DNA from 3 places in the Streptomyces sp. NPDC093085 genome. Region 2 is predicted to be linked to each of the others. Evidence: riboswitches for the same ligand, from Rfam matches in the RefSeq annotation. Region 2 holds a riboswitch; each other region holds the start of a gene.
What was found. Region 2 has a riboswitch for cobalamin ahead of AB0O07_RS10810 (cobalamin biosynthesis protein). Riboswitches for the same ligand answer to the same signal wherever they lie in the genome.
Positions count from the first base shown of each region.

Region 1: linked by a shared signal. The riboswitch ahead of AB0O07_RS08165 ((2Fe-2S) ferredoxin domain-containing protein) and the one ahead of AB0O07_RS10810 (cobalamin biosynthesis protein) in region 2 are both predicted to bind cobalamin.
Region 3: linked by a shared signal. The riboswitch ahead of metE (5-methyltetrahydropteroyltriglutamate--homocysteine S-methyltransferase) and the one ahead of AB0O07_RS10810 (cobalamin biosynthesis protein) in region 2 are both predicted to bind cobalamin.

Region 1 covers NZ_JBFBFB010000002.1:345,358-350,541, forward strand. Annotated here, with positions in the region: gene AB0O07_RS08145 (hypothetical protein) at 1-130, shown strand, start outside; gene AB0O07_RS08150 (cobalamin-binding protein) at 160-1,089, shown strand; gene AB0O07_RS08155 (DUF4430 domain-containing protein) at 1,099-1,617, opposite strand; cobalamin riboswitch at 1,756-1,826, opposite strand; gene AB0O07_RS08160 ((2Fe-2S)-binding protein) at 1,918-2,625, opposite strand; gene AB0O07_RS08165 ((2Fe-2S) ferredoxin domain-containing protein) at 2,651-3,028, opposite strand; cobalamin riboswitch at 3,093-3,217, opposite strand; cobalamin riboswitch at 3,304-3,469, shown strand; gene AB0O07_RS08170 (ABC transporter substrate-binding protein) at 3,499-4,524, shown strand; gene AB0O07_RS08175 (iron ABC transporter permease) at 4,617-5,184, shown strand, end outside.
Region 2 covers NZ_JBFBFB010000003.1:1,187-6,370, reverse strand. Annotated here, with positions in the region: gene AB0O07_RS10815 (cobyric acid synthase) at 1-716, opposite strand, end outside; gene AB0O07_RS10810 (cobalamin biosynthesis protein) at 704-1,759, opposite strand; cobalamin riboswitch at 1,794-1,915, opposite strand; gene AB0O07_RS10805 (enoyl-CoA hydratase/isomerase family protein) at 1,997-2,788, opposite strand; gene AB0O07_RS10800 (helix-turn-helix domain-containing protein) at 2,924-3,145, opposite strand; gene AB0O07_RS10795 (ABC-F family ATP-binding cassette domain-containing protein) at 3,482-5,080, opposite strand.
Region 3 covers NZ_JBFBFB010000002.1:285,788-290,971, reverse strand. Annotated here, with positions in the region: gene aceB (malate synthase A) at 121-1,755, shown strand; cobalamin riboswitch at 1,753-1,908, shown strand; gene metE (5-methyltetrahydropteroyltriglutamate--homocysteine S-methyltransferase) at 2,087-4,408, shown strand; gene katG (catalase/peroxidase HPI) at 4,574-5,184, opposite strand, start outside.

The DNA.
Region 1 (5,184 bases), on a different contig from region 2:
GATCAACGGCAAGGCCGGCAGCGGTTCCAGCACCTGGAAGGTCAGCGTCGACGGCTCGGCTTTCACCTCCGCCGCACGCGGCACGGCGGTGGGCGTGGGTGACACGATCGCGGTGCGCTGGGGCGCCTGATGCCACAGTTCCGGCCATAGGGTCGCGGCATGCGCATCGTCTCCCTACTGCCCGCGGCCACCGACATCGTCGCCGAACTCGGACTCATCGAGCAGCTGGTCGGCCGCACCCACGAGTGCGACTGGCCGCCGCGGGAGGTGACGCCGGTAGCCGTGGTGACCGGCGCCGACCTCGACCAGGACCGGCTCAGCAGCCGGGAGATCTCAGAAGCGGTCGGCGGCTCGGCGCACTCGGGGTCGTCTCTCTACACCCTCGACACCGAGTCGCTGGCCGCCCTGCGACCCGATGTGATCCTCACCCAGGACCTGTGCGACGTGTGCGCGGTGTCGTACGAAAGAGTCAGCGCCACCGTACGGCTCCTCGACGCGGACACGCGGGTCCTCAGTCTGGAGCCCCGCACGCTCGACGACGTAGTGGACTGCCTGCTCACCGTCGGTGAATTGCTCGGCGTGCGCGAGCGCGCCGAGCGGCGACGGGCCGAACTGCTGGACCGGCTCGCGAAAGTCCGCGAGACGGTCGCGGGGCGGCCCCGTCCGCGCGTCGTGGCAATCGAGTGGCTCGACCCGCTGTGGCCCGCCGGGCACTGGGTCCCCGAGCAGATCGCGGCGGCCGGCGGCGAGCCGCTGCTGGCCGCACCCGGTGAGCACACGAAGCCGATGAACTGGGAGGCGGTACGTGCCGCACGGCCGGACGTGGTGCTGATCCTGCCGTGCGGCTTTCCGCCCGAGCGCACCCTGCGGGAGGCGCACCTGCTCACCCGCCTGCCCGGCTGGGCCGACCTGCCGGCCGTAGGGGCCGGTCGGGTCCTGGTACTGGACGGCCCCGCGTACTTCAACCGCCCCGGTCCGCGCGTGGTGCGCGGTGCGGAGGTACTGGCGCATGTGCTGCACGGAGTACGGAGCGGAGCGGCCGTCACCGAGGACGAGGTACGGCCGTTTCCAGCCGGTGCGCCCCGGTGAGCGGCGGGATCAGAAAGCCGTCCAGGTGAACGCCACCTTGTCGCCGGCGTTCAGCTCGAACTGGCAGCCGCCCACGGGGGTCGGCGTGCCGTTGACGGAGATGTTCCAGTAGGCGACGCCGCCGCCACTGACGTCTTTGACGGTGTCGACGGAGAAGTCGTCGAAGGACGCGTACCAGGTGCCGTCCCAGGTGAAGCCCTGCGTGCGGGCGGCGTCGTCGAGCGCGGCGGTCGGTGTCGGCACGGCGGTGGGGTGGGCGCCGCCGTTGGTGCCGTCGCATCTGTGCGTCCCGCCGGTGGCAGTGGTGACCTCGTGCCCGCGCGTCCTGATCTTCCCCGTGAAGAGAACCCCGTCAGGGCCCCGCACGATCAGAGAGACCTTGACGGGCGCGTTCGTGCCGGAAACGCCCGTTGCCCCGGCGGTGGTGTCGGCGTGCGCGACGGCCGGGGCGGAGGCAAGAGCCAGCCCGAGGGCCGTGGCGGCGATCAGATGGCATGGCGTGCGGGGTATGCGTGTGGTGCGTGGCATGGCGAAGCCTTCCTGTGCGGATCGGCCCACGGCACAGGTCCGAGACCGGACCCGCACACCCATGCAGGCGGCGAGGAACGGACTTCTCGGCTTCGCGCTGCGGACCATGACAGTGGGAAGCGGTGACGAGCACGTGCCGGGCTCTCCGACTCACGGCCCGAGGGCCACTCACGGTTGCAGGTCAGTGCCGGACTTCCACCGGCTTCCCCCGGTCACGCGCCTATGCGGTTGTCGTGCCGTACGCGGTGACGCCCTTCCGTGTCCGCAGGCCCATGGGACTCTGCGGGCGCGGAAGTCGTCTCATCCTAGGGCTCGTTGGGACGTATGGTCGGCAAGTCCGCAGTCTCCGCACTTCGAACCGTTCGGCGCGCGGTAGTAGAGGCAGCAGCTTCGGCGGCGGAACGCGAGGTCGGGGCCGGTGATCGTTCCTGTGCCGGCCAGGCGTCCGGTGCCCAGCAGTGTGGTCGTGAGATCGGTGAGCGGCCCTCGTACGGCGGGACGGGCCGCCAGCAGAGCGTGTGCAGCCCCGGCGAGCGCGGAGGCGGAGTTGCCGTCCAGCAGACGCGGGGCGATCTTGACGCGCAGTCCACCGGCCAGTGCCTGGAGGTGACGTGTCACCTGTGTGTACAGGGCGCCTACGGGATCGTCCAGCTGGTCGACGTGCCAGCCGGCCGGGCGGGGCACACGGAGGGCCGGTCCGTCGTCGGCCCGCTGCAGTCCCTCCAGGTCGGGGACGATCCCGTGCAGTACGACGCAGGCCAGGGCCGGGGACCAGAGACGGGCGGCGTGACCGAGCTGGGCGATGGAGACGTCGATGCGTGCTTCGGGGGTGTGGTGGCGGCGGGCGACGGCCTCGGCGAGATCGGCACAGCCCACCGCGTAGGAACGGGCCAGCGGATGCCAGCCGTCGTCCCGTCCGCCGATGTACAGGGCGAAAAAGCCGCCGAGGGCCGCCACATCGTGCAGAGCGGCGGCGACGGACGCGGCGGGGGCACGAACGTCGTCCATGGTTCCTGCCTCTCCGTTCGTATGGTCAGGAGGCGGTACGCCGTCGCGGTGGGGTGATGGTGTAGAGGTCGAGTATGTCCGGCTGGGGTGCGACGCCCGGTCCGCCCGCACGTACCCAGTCGGCGATGTCCTCGGTGGCGTCCGGATCGTTGACCAGTCCCAGCCAGACGGGCCGGGCCCCGGCGGCGCGCCCCTCGGCGGAGGGCTGGACGACGATGACGTTGGCCTGTTCGCAGACGTCCAGGCAGGCGGAGACCCGCACCGGCACCTGGGCGCGCAGACGTGCTGTCTGGGCGGCATGGTCGACGCCGGGTACCTTCGGGGTGCCGCAGCAGCAGTCACGGCACACGACGACCCGGCAGGAAACCGGTTCGCCGCTGGGCGGGACAGTGTCGGCGGACATGCCGCATCGTTCCTCTCTTCCGGGGAGATCCGCCCCGGTTGGTCCGTCGAGGAGGCGACCGCGTGAGTCTCCTGGCTCTCGGGTCAAGGCTCGCGCCGCGCCTTCCCACCCTGTGCGGGCAGTGGTCGTGTGCGGGCTCGCTCGCCGATCACAGTGGCGGGACCGCGCCGGATTTCCACCGGCTTCCTCGGACCGCCGTCGCCTTGTTACTCCGGCCATCTTTCCACCCCGTTCTCCCTGCTGTCAGCAAGGGGGCCCTTTTCCCGCAAGCCTGAAGGAACGTAATATCGCCAGGTCATCGCCGCGACGGGAGACAGGAAGCCGGTGTGATTCCGGCACGGTCCCGCCACTGTGACCGGCGGTTCGTTTACATCCGTACGCCAAGTACGGAGAGAAGAATCGCCGGAAGTCAGGAGACTGGCCGGTCGCGGGCCCGTTCCGAGGAGCGCGGACTCCCCAGGAGGCTCTACGTGTCGCCCGTGCTCTCCCCTGCCCGGCGCCACCGGGCCGTGCGCGGCACCACCGCGGCCCTCGCCCTGTCCGTGGCCCTGCTGACCGCCGGGTGCGGCTGGTCCGGCGACACCGGTGCGCAACACACGGCGACGGCGTCCTCACCGGAAGGCTTTCCGGTCACCGTCGACAACTGCGGTGTGAGGACGACCTACGACAGGCCACCGTCGCGGGTGGTCACCATCCACCAGCACCCCGCCGAACTGATGCTCGCCCTCGGCCTGAAGGACCGCATGGTGGGGACCGCCTTCCCCGACTCGGCCGTTCTGCCGGAGCTGAAGAAGGACTACGAGGCCATACCCGAACTCGCCGAACGCGAGCCGTCCTTCGAGAGGATCCTCGACGCCGAGCCCGACCTCGTCTACGGCGGCTACGGCAGCGCCTTCGCCGAGAAGGAGGGCCGCTCCCGCAAGGCATTCGCCAATGCCGGCATCGACACCCACCTCAACCGCGAGTACTGCGGCGAGAAGCGGGTGACGATGGAGGACACCTACGCCGAGGCCCGCACCATCGGCAAGATCTTCGGTGTCCGCGACCGCGCCGAGAAGCTGGTCGCCGACCTGAAGCTCCGCGTCAGCGAGACGGCGTCCGCCGTCGAGGACAAGGCCGACGTGCCGGTCTTCGTCTACGACAGCGGCGACAAGAGCGCCTTCACAGCGGGCGGCAAGGGCCTGGGCACCGACCTGATCCGGCTGGCCGGCGGCAAGAACGTCTTCGCCGACCTGGACGACGTCTTCGGCGACGTCTCCTGGGAGCAGGTCGTCGAGCGTCGCCCCGAGGTCATCGCCATCTACGACTACGCCGGCTCGGGGAGCGTCGAGCGGAAGAAGAAATTCCTGCTCTCCCAGTCCGCTCTCGCCGACGTCCCCGCAGTGAAGAACAAACGGTTCGTCGTCCTGCCACTGACGGCCACCCTGGTCGGCATCCGGTCCGCGTACGCGGTCGACGGCTTGGCCCGGGGCCTGCACCCCGAGAGCTTCCGGTGATACCAACCCCCATCAGGGCACCCTCCGATCCGGTCACACCGGACGGGAAGAGACCGGGGCTCGATGCGCGAGGCCGTCGTACGCCCTTCGCGTTGGGACTGGTCGTACTGACCGTGCTTCTCCTGGCGTCCGCGACCGCGGGCCTGGCCATCGGCTCGGTCCACGTACCGCCCGGCCAGGTCTGGGGCATCGTGACGCACACGCTGGGCGCCGACTGGACGCAGGCCGACTGGACACGGGCGCGGGAGACCATCGTGCTGGACGTCCGGGCACCCCGTGTCCTGCTCGGGGCGGTGACCGGCGCCGGCCTCTCAGTGGTGGGCACCGCCCTGCAGGCACTGATCCGCAATCCGCTCGCCGAGCCCTATCTCCTCGGAGTCTCCTCGGGCGCGTCCCTCGGCGCGGTCGCGGTCATCGTCTTCGGCGTCGGCTTCCTGGGGCCGCTCTCCCTCTCCGGTGCCGCGTTCGCCGGCGCCCTCGGCGCGCTGATCCTCGTCTACGCCACCGCCCGCACCGGAGGACGCATCACCTCCACGCGCCTGGTGCTGTCCGGCGTGGCGATCGCGGCGGTACTCACGGCCGTCCTCGACCTGCTGCTGCTCACCACAGACCGCGGCAACGAGGCACGGACCGTGCTCGCCTGGACCCTCGGCGGCCTCG
Region 2 (5,184 bases):
CGCAGCATGGCGAGCCCCGGCTCCAGCAGCGCCACATCGCCCCGGAACTTGTTGACCAGATACCCGGCCACCAGCGCCTGGTCCGCCGGGCTCAGCAGCGCCGTCGTACCGAAGAAGGACGCGAAGACCCCGCCCCGGTCGATGTCCCCGACCACCATCACCGGCAGCCGCGCGGCCCGTGCGATGCCCATGTTGACGATGTCGGTACGGCGCAGATTGATCTCCGCCGGGCTCCCCGCGCCCTCGCAGATCACCGCGTCGTACGTGGCGCGCAGCTCCGCCAGACACTCCAGGACGGGCCCGAGCAGCGCCTCCCGGCGCCCGCCGCGCAGCGCCTCCTCGCGAGAAGCCCCCTCGCTCCCTCCGCTCCCGCCGAAGAACCCCCGGGCGCTCATCTCGCCCACGGGCTTCCCCATCAGCACCACCTGGCTGCTGTGCTCGCCGCCCGGCTTGAGCAGGACGGGGTTCATCAGGGCGGTCGGCTCCACCCGTGCCGCCTGCGCCTGCATCGCCTGCGCCCGCCCGATCTCCGCGCCCTCGCGCGTCACGAACGAGTTCAGCGACATGTTCTGCCCCTTGAACGGCGCGACCTTCACCCCCTGGCGCGCCAGCCAGCGGCAGATCCCGGCCGTGACCACGCTCTTCCCCGCGTCGGAGGTGGTCCCCGCGACCAGCAGCCCCCCGCCGAGCGGGCGAGCCCCCTTCACCCCGGCCATCCCCAGCCCTTCCTTCCCCGAACCCTGCCCCGAACTCCGTCCCACACCCTGCCCCGCACCGCTCCGTACCCGAGCCGGCCCGCGACACAGACCGCCAGGGCGAGCGCGTCGACCCGGCGGGCCAGCCGGACGGCGCGCTCGATGTCCGGTACGGCGACCGGGCGCCCCGGGGCGTTGAGCACGGGCCGGTGCTCGACCCGCCCGCCGTACGCGAGCGTCCCGCCCAGCCGCACCCCCAGCGCCCCGGCGAACGAGGCTTCCACGGGGCCCGCGTTGGGGCTCGGATGACGGCGCGCGTCGCGGCGTACGGCCCGCAGCGCGCCCCGCCGGTCCGGGCCCGCGAGGACGGCGAGCGCGGCGGTGAGCCGGGCCCCCGGCCACCCGGCGGCGTCGTCCAGCCGGGCCGAGGCCCAGCCGAACCTGTGGTACCGGGGGCTCTTGTGCCCGACCATCGCGTCCAGCGTGTTCACCGCCCGGAACCCGGCCAGCCCCGGGGCCCCCGCGAGCGCCCCCCACACCAGGGCGCCCACGACCGCGTCGGAGGTGTTCTCGGCGACGGACTCCACGACGGCCCGCGCTATCCCGGCCTCGTCGAGGGCATACGGGTCGCGCCCGCAGAGGTGCGGCAGCCGGGCGCGGGCCCCGTCCAGATCCCCGGCGGCGAGCGCCGCGCCGATCGCCCGCGCCTCCCGCTCCAGGGAGGTCCCGCCGACCACGGCCCAGGTGGCGGCGGCGGTCAGCGCCACGGCCCCGGCGGCGCTGCTCCGTACCGTACGGGCGGCGAGCACGGCACCCCCGGCGGCGGCTCCGGCGCAGACCACGGTATGCAGCGCGCCCCACCCCCGGTGGTCGCGCCACAGAACCCGCTCCACGGCCGAGGCGCCCCGCCCGAACACGGCCACCGGATGCCCCCGGCGGGGATCCCCGAAGACCCGGTCGGCGAGGAGCCCGAGGGCGGCCCCGTACGCGAAGACGCGCCCGGTGTCCGGAACGGCCGAGCGGCCCCGTACCCCGGGCGCGATGGCATGACCGCGGCCAGGCATGGCGAAGTGTCCTCACTCAGGGTCCGCGCCCCGGCTCGACGTCGTATCCGACGGCGAGAGTTCCTGGCTCCTGCGGGACGGGGCTCGCAGTGACAGTGGCGGGACCGCGCCGGATTCGCACCGGCTTCCTCTGCTGCCGTCGGCAATGGCCCAGGAAGTCCACCATGCCCCGCAACACCCGTCAACTCGTCCTTGACCTGCACCAGGACAGTGTGCGAAGCCCCACACCCGGCCCCGTCAGTCCCCCACCCCCGCCAGATCCCGCAAGCGCCGCGCCTGGGCCGCGCGTTCGGCGGTGCGTTGGGCTTCGAAGGTGCGGTCGGTGGCGCCCTGGAGGAGGGCCTTGGTCTCGATCAGGGCGTCCCTGGGGGCGGCCAGGAGCGCCGCCGCGAGGTCGTTCGCCGCGGCGGCGAGGTCTTCGGGGGCGACGACCAGGTTGGCGAGGCCGGTGCGGTCGGCCTCGTCCGCGTGGACGGTGCGGCCGGTGGCGCAGATCTCCAGGGCGCGGGCGTAGCCGACCAGGCCGACCAGGGGGTGGGTGCCGGTGAGGTCGGGGACGAGGCCGAGGCTCGTCTCGCGCATGGCGAACTGGACGTCCGAGGCGACCACACGGAGATCGCAGGCGAGGGCGAGCTGGAAGCCGGCCCCGATCGCATGGCCCTGGACCGCGGCGATGGTCACCAGGTCGGGCCTGCGCAGCCAGACGAAGCCGTCCTGGTACCCGGCGATGGCCGCGTCGAGGTCGGCATCGGTGGAGCGGGCCAGGTCGGTGAAGGAGGGCTCGCCGTCGAAGCCCTCGGGGGTGAACGCGCGCCGGTCGAGCCCCGCGGAGAAGGACGTGCCCTCGCCGCGCACCACCACGACCCGTACGGTCCCCGGCAGCCTCCTCCCGGCCTCGGCCAACGCCCGCCACAGAGCGGGAGACTGGGCGTTGCGCTTGGCCGGGAGGGTCAGTGTCACCGTGGCCACCGCGTCTTCCACGGTGAGCCGTACGCCGTCCGTGTCGAGCACTGGTGCGAGCGAAACCATGGGGCGCCTCCGGTTCGGGCAGTCGGACTCACGAACTGAGCTAAGTGACTGCACAGTAACCACCTGGGCGATCGCTCGATCGACCCGGGTGGCCACCCGCCGAACCGGCGGCCCGGGGAGTGCCCCGCCCGGCCGTCAGGCCGATGCGGCCTTCTTGCCTCGCGTAGCCCCGCCACGTCCCCGCAGCGTGACTCCGGACTCGCTGAGCATCCGGTGGACGAATCCATAGGAGCGGCCGGTTTCCTCGGCCAGCGCCCGGATACTCGCACCACTGTCGTACTTCTTCTTCAGGTCTGCCGCGAGCTTGTCGCGCGCGGCGCCGGTCACCCGGCTGCCCTTCTTCAGAGTCTCGGCCACCCGTGCCTCCTCATGGGAAGTGCGCTCTGGACTTCTCATGATCACCCCTCACGGCCCTCCTGGCCACCCATTCGGCAAGGTCCGTACGACAAGCTTCTTCGGACTTCAACCTTCGAGCACGAACGGAATGTCACATTCCAGAGCCGCCCGGAGCGGGGTTTGCCCGGAACGCCAGGAGAAGTGCCAGGTCAGGGCGGTGGGGCCGGGTGAGGGTGCGGATGATGTACGCGGGGTGCCGATCCGTCCCGTACCACGCCGTGGGTACGAGACACGGTCACTCAGATGGTGGATCACCGCTGAGCCGAATGATCCAGTCGAAGTGGATCAGGCAGTGGATCAGGCGAGGGCCACCAGGTCGGCGTAGTCCGCGCCCCACAGGTCCTCGACCCCGTCCGGCAGCAGGATGATCCTCTCGGGTTCCAGCGCGTGGACGGCGCCCTCGTCGTGGGTGACGAGGATGACCGCGCCCCGGTACGTACGGAGCGCGCCCAGGATCTCCTCACGGCTGGCCGGGTCGAGGTTGTTGGTCGGCTCGTCGAGCAGCAGCACATTGGCGGAGGAGACGACCAGGGTGGCCAGCGCCAGCCGGGTCTTCTCGCCGCCGGAGAGCACCCCGGCGGGCTTGTCGACGTCGTCGCCGGAGAAGAGGAAGGAGCCGAGGGTCTTGCGGACGTCGACCAGGTCGAGGTCGGGGGCGGAGGAGCGCATGTTCTCCAGGACGGTGCGCTCCGGGTCCAGGGTCTCGTGCTCCTGCGCGTAGTAGCCGAGCTTGAGGCCGTGACCGGGGGTGACCTTGCCGGTGTCCGGCTGCTCGACGCCGGCCAGCAGCCGCAGCAGGGTGGTCTTGCCCGCGCCGTTGAGGCCGAGGATGACGACCCGGGAGCCCTTGTCGACCGCGAGATCCACGTCGGTGAAGATCTCCAGCGAGCCGTACGACTTCGAGAGGCCCTCGGCGGCGAGCGGGGTCTTCCCGCAGGGCGCCGGCTCCGGGAAGCGCAGCTTGGCGACCTTGTCGGACTGGCGCACCTGCTCCAGGCCGGAGAGCAGCCGCTCGGCGCGGCGCGCCATGTTCTGCGCGGCGACCGTCTTGGTGGCCTTGGCGCGCATCTTGTCGGCCTGCGCGTTGAGGGTGGCCGCCTTCTTCTCGGCGTTGGCGCGCTCGCGCTTGCGGCGCTTCTCGTCCGACTCGCGCTGCTGCTGGTAGAGCTTCCAGCCCATGTTGTAGACGTCGATCTGGGCGCGGTTGGCGTCCAGGTAGAAGACCTTGTTCACGACCGTCTCGACCAGGTCGACATCGTGGGAGATGACGATGAAGCCGCCCCGGTACGTCTTGAGGTAGTCGCGGAGCCAGCCGATGGAGTCCGCGTCGAGGTGGTTGGTGGGCTCGTCGAGGAGGAGGGTGTCGGCGTCGGAGAAGAGGATCCGGGCCAGCTCGACCCGGCGCCGCTGGCCGCCGGAGAGGGTGTGCAGCGGCTGGCCGAGCACCCGGTCGGGCAGGCCGAGCGCGGCGGCGATGGTGGCGGCCTCGGCCTCGGCGGCGTATCCGCCCTTGGTGAGGAACTCGGTCTCCAGCCGCTCGTACCGCTTCATCGCCTTCTCGCGGGTGGCGCCCTTGCCGTTCGCCATCCGGTCCTCGTTCTCGCGCATCTTCTTCAGCACGGAGTCGAGTTCGCGGGCGGAGAGGATCCGGTCGCGGGCGAGCACGTCGAGGTCGCCGGTGCGCGGGTCCTGCGGCAGATAACCGACCTCGCCGGAGCGGGTGATGGTGCCGGAGGCGGGGATGCCCTCGCCCGCGAGGCACTTGGTGAGGGTGGTCTTGCCCGCGCCGTTGCGGCCGACGAGGCCGATGCGGTCACCCTTGGCGATACGGAAGGAGGCGGACTCGATGAGGATGCGGGCGCCGGCGCGCAGCTCGACGCCGGTTGCGGTGATCACGGAAAGACTCCAGGGCGGTATGGGCGGCGGAAGAGGGCAGGCGGAGGGGTTCTTCGACGCCGGCTAATGCACAAGGAGAAATGCCATGGCGCCCAGTCTACCGG
Region 3 (5,184 bases), on a different contig from region 2:
CACACCACCCTCACCGCTTCCGCTCTCCGCCGAGGAGACCCCGTGACCTCCACGCCCACCACCGCGCCCCGCACCCACCCCACCGCCCCCACGGCCCCCGCCCCGGCCGGCCGGGTCCAGGTGCTCGGCCCGCCCGGCGACCGCCACGACGAGATCCTCACCCCCGAGGCCCTCGCGTTCCTCGGCCGCCTCGACGCCGCGTTCGCCGCGCGCCGCGCCGACCTGCTCACCGAGCGCCGCCGCCGCGCCGACCGGCTCCGTACCGGAACCCCCCTCGGCTTCCCGCTCGCCACCGCCGCCGTCCGCGCCGACACCCGCTGGCGGGTCGCCCCGCCCGCGCCCGGACTGCTGGACCGCCGGGTGGAGATCACCGGACCGCCCGAACGCCGGATGGCGGTCAACGCCCTCAACTCCGGGGCGAACGTCTGGATGGCCGACTTCGAGGACGCCACCGCGCCCACCTGGGAGAACCTGATCTCCGGCCAGCTCACCCTGCTCGACGCCGTGCACGGGCGGCTCGACTTCACCACCCCCGAGGGCCGCCGCTACCGGCTGGGCCCCGACCCCGCCACCCTCGTCGTCCGCCCCCGGGGCTGGCATCTCACCGAGCGCCACCTCACCATCGGAGGACGCCCCCTCGCCGCCTCCCTCGTCGACTTCGGCCTGCACTTCTTCCACTGCGCGCGCCGCCGCACCGAGACCGGCACCGGCCCCTACTTCTACCTGCCCAAGCTGGAGAACCGGTACGAGGCCCGGCTCTGGAACGACGTCTTCGTCCTCGCCCAGGACCTCCTCGGGATCCCGCAGGGCACGGTCCGCGCCACCGTCCTCATCGAGACGATCACCGCGGCGTACGAGATGGAGGAGATCCTCTACGAGCTGCGCGCGCACAGCTCCGGACTGAACGCGGGCCGCTGGGACTATCTCTTCAGCCTGATCAAGAACTTCGGCCACCGCCCCGACTTCGTCCTCCCCGACCGGGCCAAGGTCACCATGACCGCGCCCTTCCTCCGCGCCTACACCGATCTGCTGGTGCGCACCTGCCACCGGCGCGGCGCCCATGCCATCGGCGGCATGGCGGCCCAGATCCCCGGCCGGGACCCCGGCGCCCGCGAGGCCGCGCTCGCCACCGTACGGCTCGACAAGGAGCGCGAGGCCGAGGACGGTTTCGACGGCTCCTGGGTCGCCCACCCCGGCCTCGTCCCGGTCTGCCGTACGGCCTTCGACGCGGTCCTCGACGGCCGCCCCCACCAGCTCGACCGCGCCCGCGACGACGTTACGGTCACCGCCCGTGACCTGGTCGCCGTCGCACGGACCACCGGCCCGCCCACCCCGGAGGGCGTCCGCTCCAACATCGCCGTCGCGCTGCGCTACTACGACGCCTGGCTCCGGGGCCACGGCGCCGTCGCGCTCAACGGGCTGATGGAGGACGCGGCCACCGCCGAGATCGCCCGGGTCCAGATCTGGCAGTGGCTGCGGCACGGCGCGGTCGGCCGCGCCACCGTCACCGCTCTCCTCGACTCCGAGTGCGCGGCGCTCGCCGCGGAACACCCCGGAGCCAGAACCGCCGAGGTCAGGGCCGTCTTCGAGCGGACCGCACTCGCCCGGGAACTGCCCGCCTTCTTCACCAACGACGCCTACGAACGCCATCTCGTCCAGATCCCCGCGAGCCGTCTCCGGGACGGGACTTCGGATCTCTCGGCTAGGCTGGAGGGCGCAACAGGTTCGCCCTGCCCGCCAGGCAGGACGTCGTAAGAGGGAACCCGGTGAGAATCCGGGACTGCCCCGCAGCGGTATGTGGGAACGACCGCCGTCATACGCACTGGACCCGCCCGGGTCCGGGAAGCGACGGCCAGTAGGTGTCCCGTGGCCTTCGGCCACCGGACGGGCCCACGAGTCCGAAGACCTGCCCGTTGCCCGCACGCGGACCGTCGCGTGCGGACACCCCGGTGACCTCGTGGGCGGGTCGGCGTACATACCGAGCGGCAGACACGGCGGCGGAGCCCCGTGGCCCGCCCGGTCGGTCGTCCCTTCGCGTCCACCCCGTCCCCGGGTTCCACCGGACAGACTCGCGAAGGAGAGTTCCGTGACAGCGAAGCCCGCAGCCGCGGCAGCACGGGCCACCGTGTACGGCTACCCCCGCCAGGGGCGTGACCGTGAACTGAAGAAGGCCGTCGAGGGGTACTGGAAGGGCCGGGTCACCGCCGACGCCCTCCGGGAGACCGCCGCCGGGCTCCGGCGGAGCAACTGGCAGGCCCTCGCCGACGCCGGCATCCACGAGGTGCCCACCGGCGACTTCTCGTACTACGACCATGTCCTGGACACCACCGTCATGGTCGGCGCGATCCCCGAGCGGCACCGCGCCGCCGTCGAGGCTGACGCGACGGACGGTTACTTCGCGATGGCCCGGGGCACCCAGGAGGTCGCCCCGCTGGAGATGACGAAGTGGTTCGACACCAACTACCACTACCTGGTGCCCGAGTTGGGTCCCGACACGGTCTTCACGGCCGACTCCGCCAAGCAGGTCGCCGAGCTGAAGGAAGCCCTCGTCCAGGGGCTCACCGCCCGCCCCGTCCTCGTCGGCCCGCTCACCTATCTGCTGCTGGCCAAGCCCGCCCCCGGGGTGCCCGCGGATTTCGAGCCGCTGACGCTCCTGGACCGGCTGCTGCCGGTCTACGCCGAGGTGCTGGCCGATCTGCGGGCGGCCGGCGCCGAGTGGGTCCAGCTCGACGAGCCCGCCCTGGTCCAGGACCGCACCCCGGCCGAACTGTCGGCGGCCGCTCGGGTCTACCGGGAGCTCGGCTCCGCCACCGACCGGCCGAAGCTCCTGGTCGCCTCGTACTTCGGGCGGCTCGGCGAGGCGCTGACCGTGCTCGCCAAGGCCCCCGTCGAAGGGCTCGCCCTCGACTTCACCGAGGCCGGCGCCGCCACCCCGGACGACCTCGCGGCGGTCGGCGGCCTCCCGGGCAAGCGGCTCGTCGCGGGCGTCGTCAACGGCCGCAACATCTGGATCAACGACTACGAGAAGTCTCTCGCCACCCTCGGGACCCTCCTCGGCCTCGCCGGCCGGGTCGATGTCGCCGCGTCCTGCTCCCTGCTGCACGTGCCGCTGGACGCCACCGCCGAACGCGACATCGACCCGCAGATCCTGCGCTGGCTGGCCTTCGCGCGGCAGAAGACCGCCGAGATCGTCACCCTCGCCAGGGGCCTGGCCCAGGGCACCGGTGCCATCGCCGGTGAACTCGCCGCCAACCGCGCCGACCTCGCCTCCCGCGCGGGCTCGCCGATCACGCGTGACCCCGCCGTACGCGCCCGCGCCGGGGCCGTCACCGCCACGGACGGCCGCCGCTCCCAGCCGTACGCCGAACGGAGCGCCGCCCAGCGCGCCCACCTCGGGCTGCCGCTGCTGCCCACCACGACCATCGGCTCGTTCCCGCAGACCACCGAGTTGCGCACCGCGCGGGCCGATCTGCGCGCCGGGCGGATCGGCACCACCGGGTACGAGGAGCGGATCAAGGACGAGATCCGGGAGGTCGTCTCCTTCCAGGAGAAGGCCGGCCTCGACGTCCTGGTGCACGGCGAGCCCGAGCGCAACGACATGGTGCAGTACTTCGCCGAGCGGCTCACCGGCTATCTGGCCACCCAGCACGGCTGGGTCCAGTCGTACGGCACCCGCTATGTCCGCCCGCCGGTGCTGGCCGGGGACATCTCCCGCCCCGAGCCGATGACGGTGCGGTGGACGACGTACGCCCAGTCGCTGACCGACCGCCCCGTCAAGGGCATGCTGACCGGGCCCGTCACCATGCTCGCCTGGTCCTTCGTCCGCGACGACCAGCCGCTCGGCGAGACCGCCCGCCAGGTCGCCCTCGCCCTGCGGGACGAGGTGACCGACCTGGAGGCGGCCGGCACCTCGGTCATCCAGGTCGACGAGCCCGCCCTGCGCGAGACACTGCCGCTGCGCGCCGCCGACCACGCAGGCTACCTGGCCTGGGCCACCGAGGCGTTCCGGCTCACCACCAGCGGCGTCCGCCCGGACACCCAGATCCACACCCACATGTGCTACGCCGAGTTCGGGGACATCGTCCAGGCCATCGACGACCTCGACGCCGATGTCATCAGCCTGGAGGCGGCCCGCTCCCATATGCAGGTCGCCCGGGAACTGGCCGGTCACGGCTACCCGCGCGAGGCGGGGCCCGGTGTCTACGACATCCACTCCCCGCGCGTCCCGAGCGCCGAGGAGGCCGCGGCCCTGCTCCGCACGGGACTGGAGGCCATTCCGGCCGAGCGGCTCTGGGTCAACCCCGACTGCGGCCTGAAGACCCGCGGCTGGCCCGAGACCCGCGCCTCCCTGGAGAACCTGGTCGCCGCCGCCCGGGAGATCCGCGCGGAGCTGGCCGCCGGCGCCTGATCCCGTCCCCGCGCGACGGATACGCGTCAGGGCCCGGCCGGTGGGAACCGGCCGGGCCCTGCTGTCGGTCACCGGCGCTCCGCCCGTGGACGGACGGAGCGCCGGAAGGGAACGCCGGACGAGACGCCTGACGAGAACGCCGGGCGGGAACGCCGGACGGGAAGGTCAGACCAGGTCGAACCGGTCGAGGTCCATGACCTTGGTCCAGGCCGCGACGAAGTCGTGCACGAACTTCTCCTTCGCGTCTTCGCTCGCGTAGACCTCGGCGAGCGCGCGCAGCTCCGAGTTGGAGCCGAAGACCAGGTCGGCCCGGGTCCCGGTCCACTTGACCTCGCCCTTGGCGTCGCGGGCCTCGAAGACCGTGGCGTCGCCGTCCTTCGCCTGCCAGGTGGTGCCCAGGTCGAGCAGGTTGGCGAAGAAGTCGTTGGTCAGCGTGCCGGGGTTCTCGGTGAGCACACCGTGCGAGGAGCCCTGGTGGTTGGCGCCCAGCACCCGCAGACCGCCGACCAGGACGGTCATCTCGGGCGCGCTCAGGGTGAGCAGGTTGGCGCGGTCGACCAGCAGGTACTCGGCCGGCAGCCGGCTGCCCTTGCCGAGGTAGTTGCGGAACCCGTCGGCGGCCGGCTCCAGCGCGGCGAACGACTCCACGTCGGTCTGGTCCTGCGCCGCGTCGACCCGGCCCGGGGCGAACGGCACCTCGACATCGAAACCGGCCTCCTTGGCGGCCTGCTCGACGCCGACACCACCGGCGAGCACGATCAGGTCGGCGAGCGAGA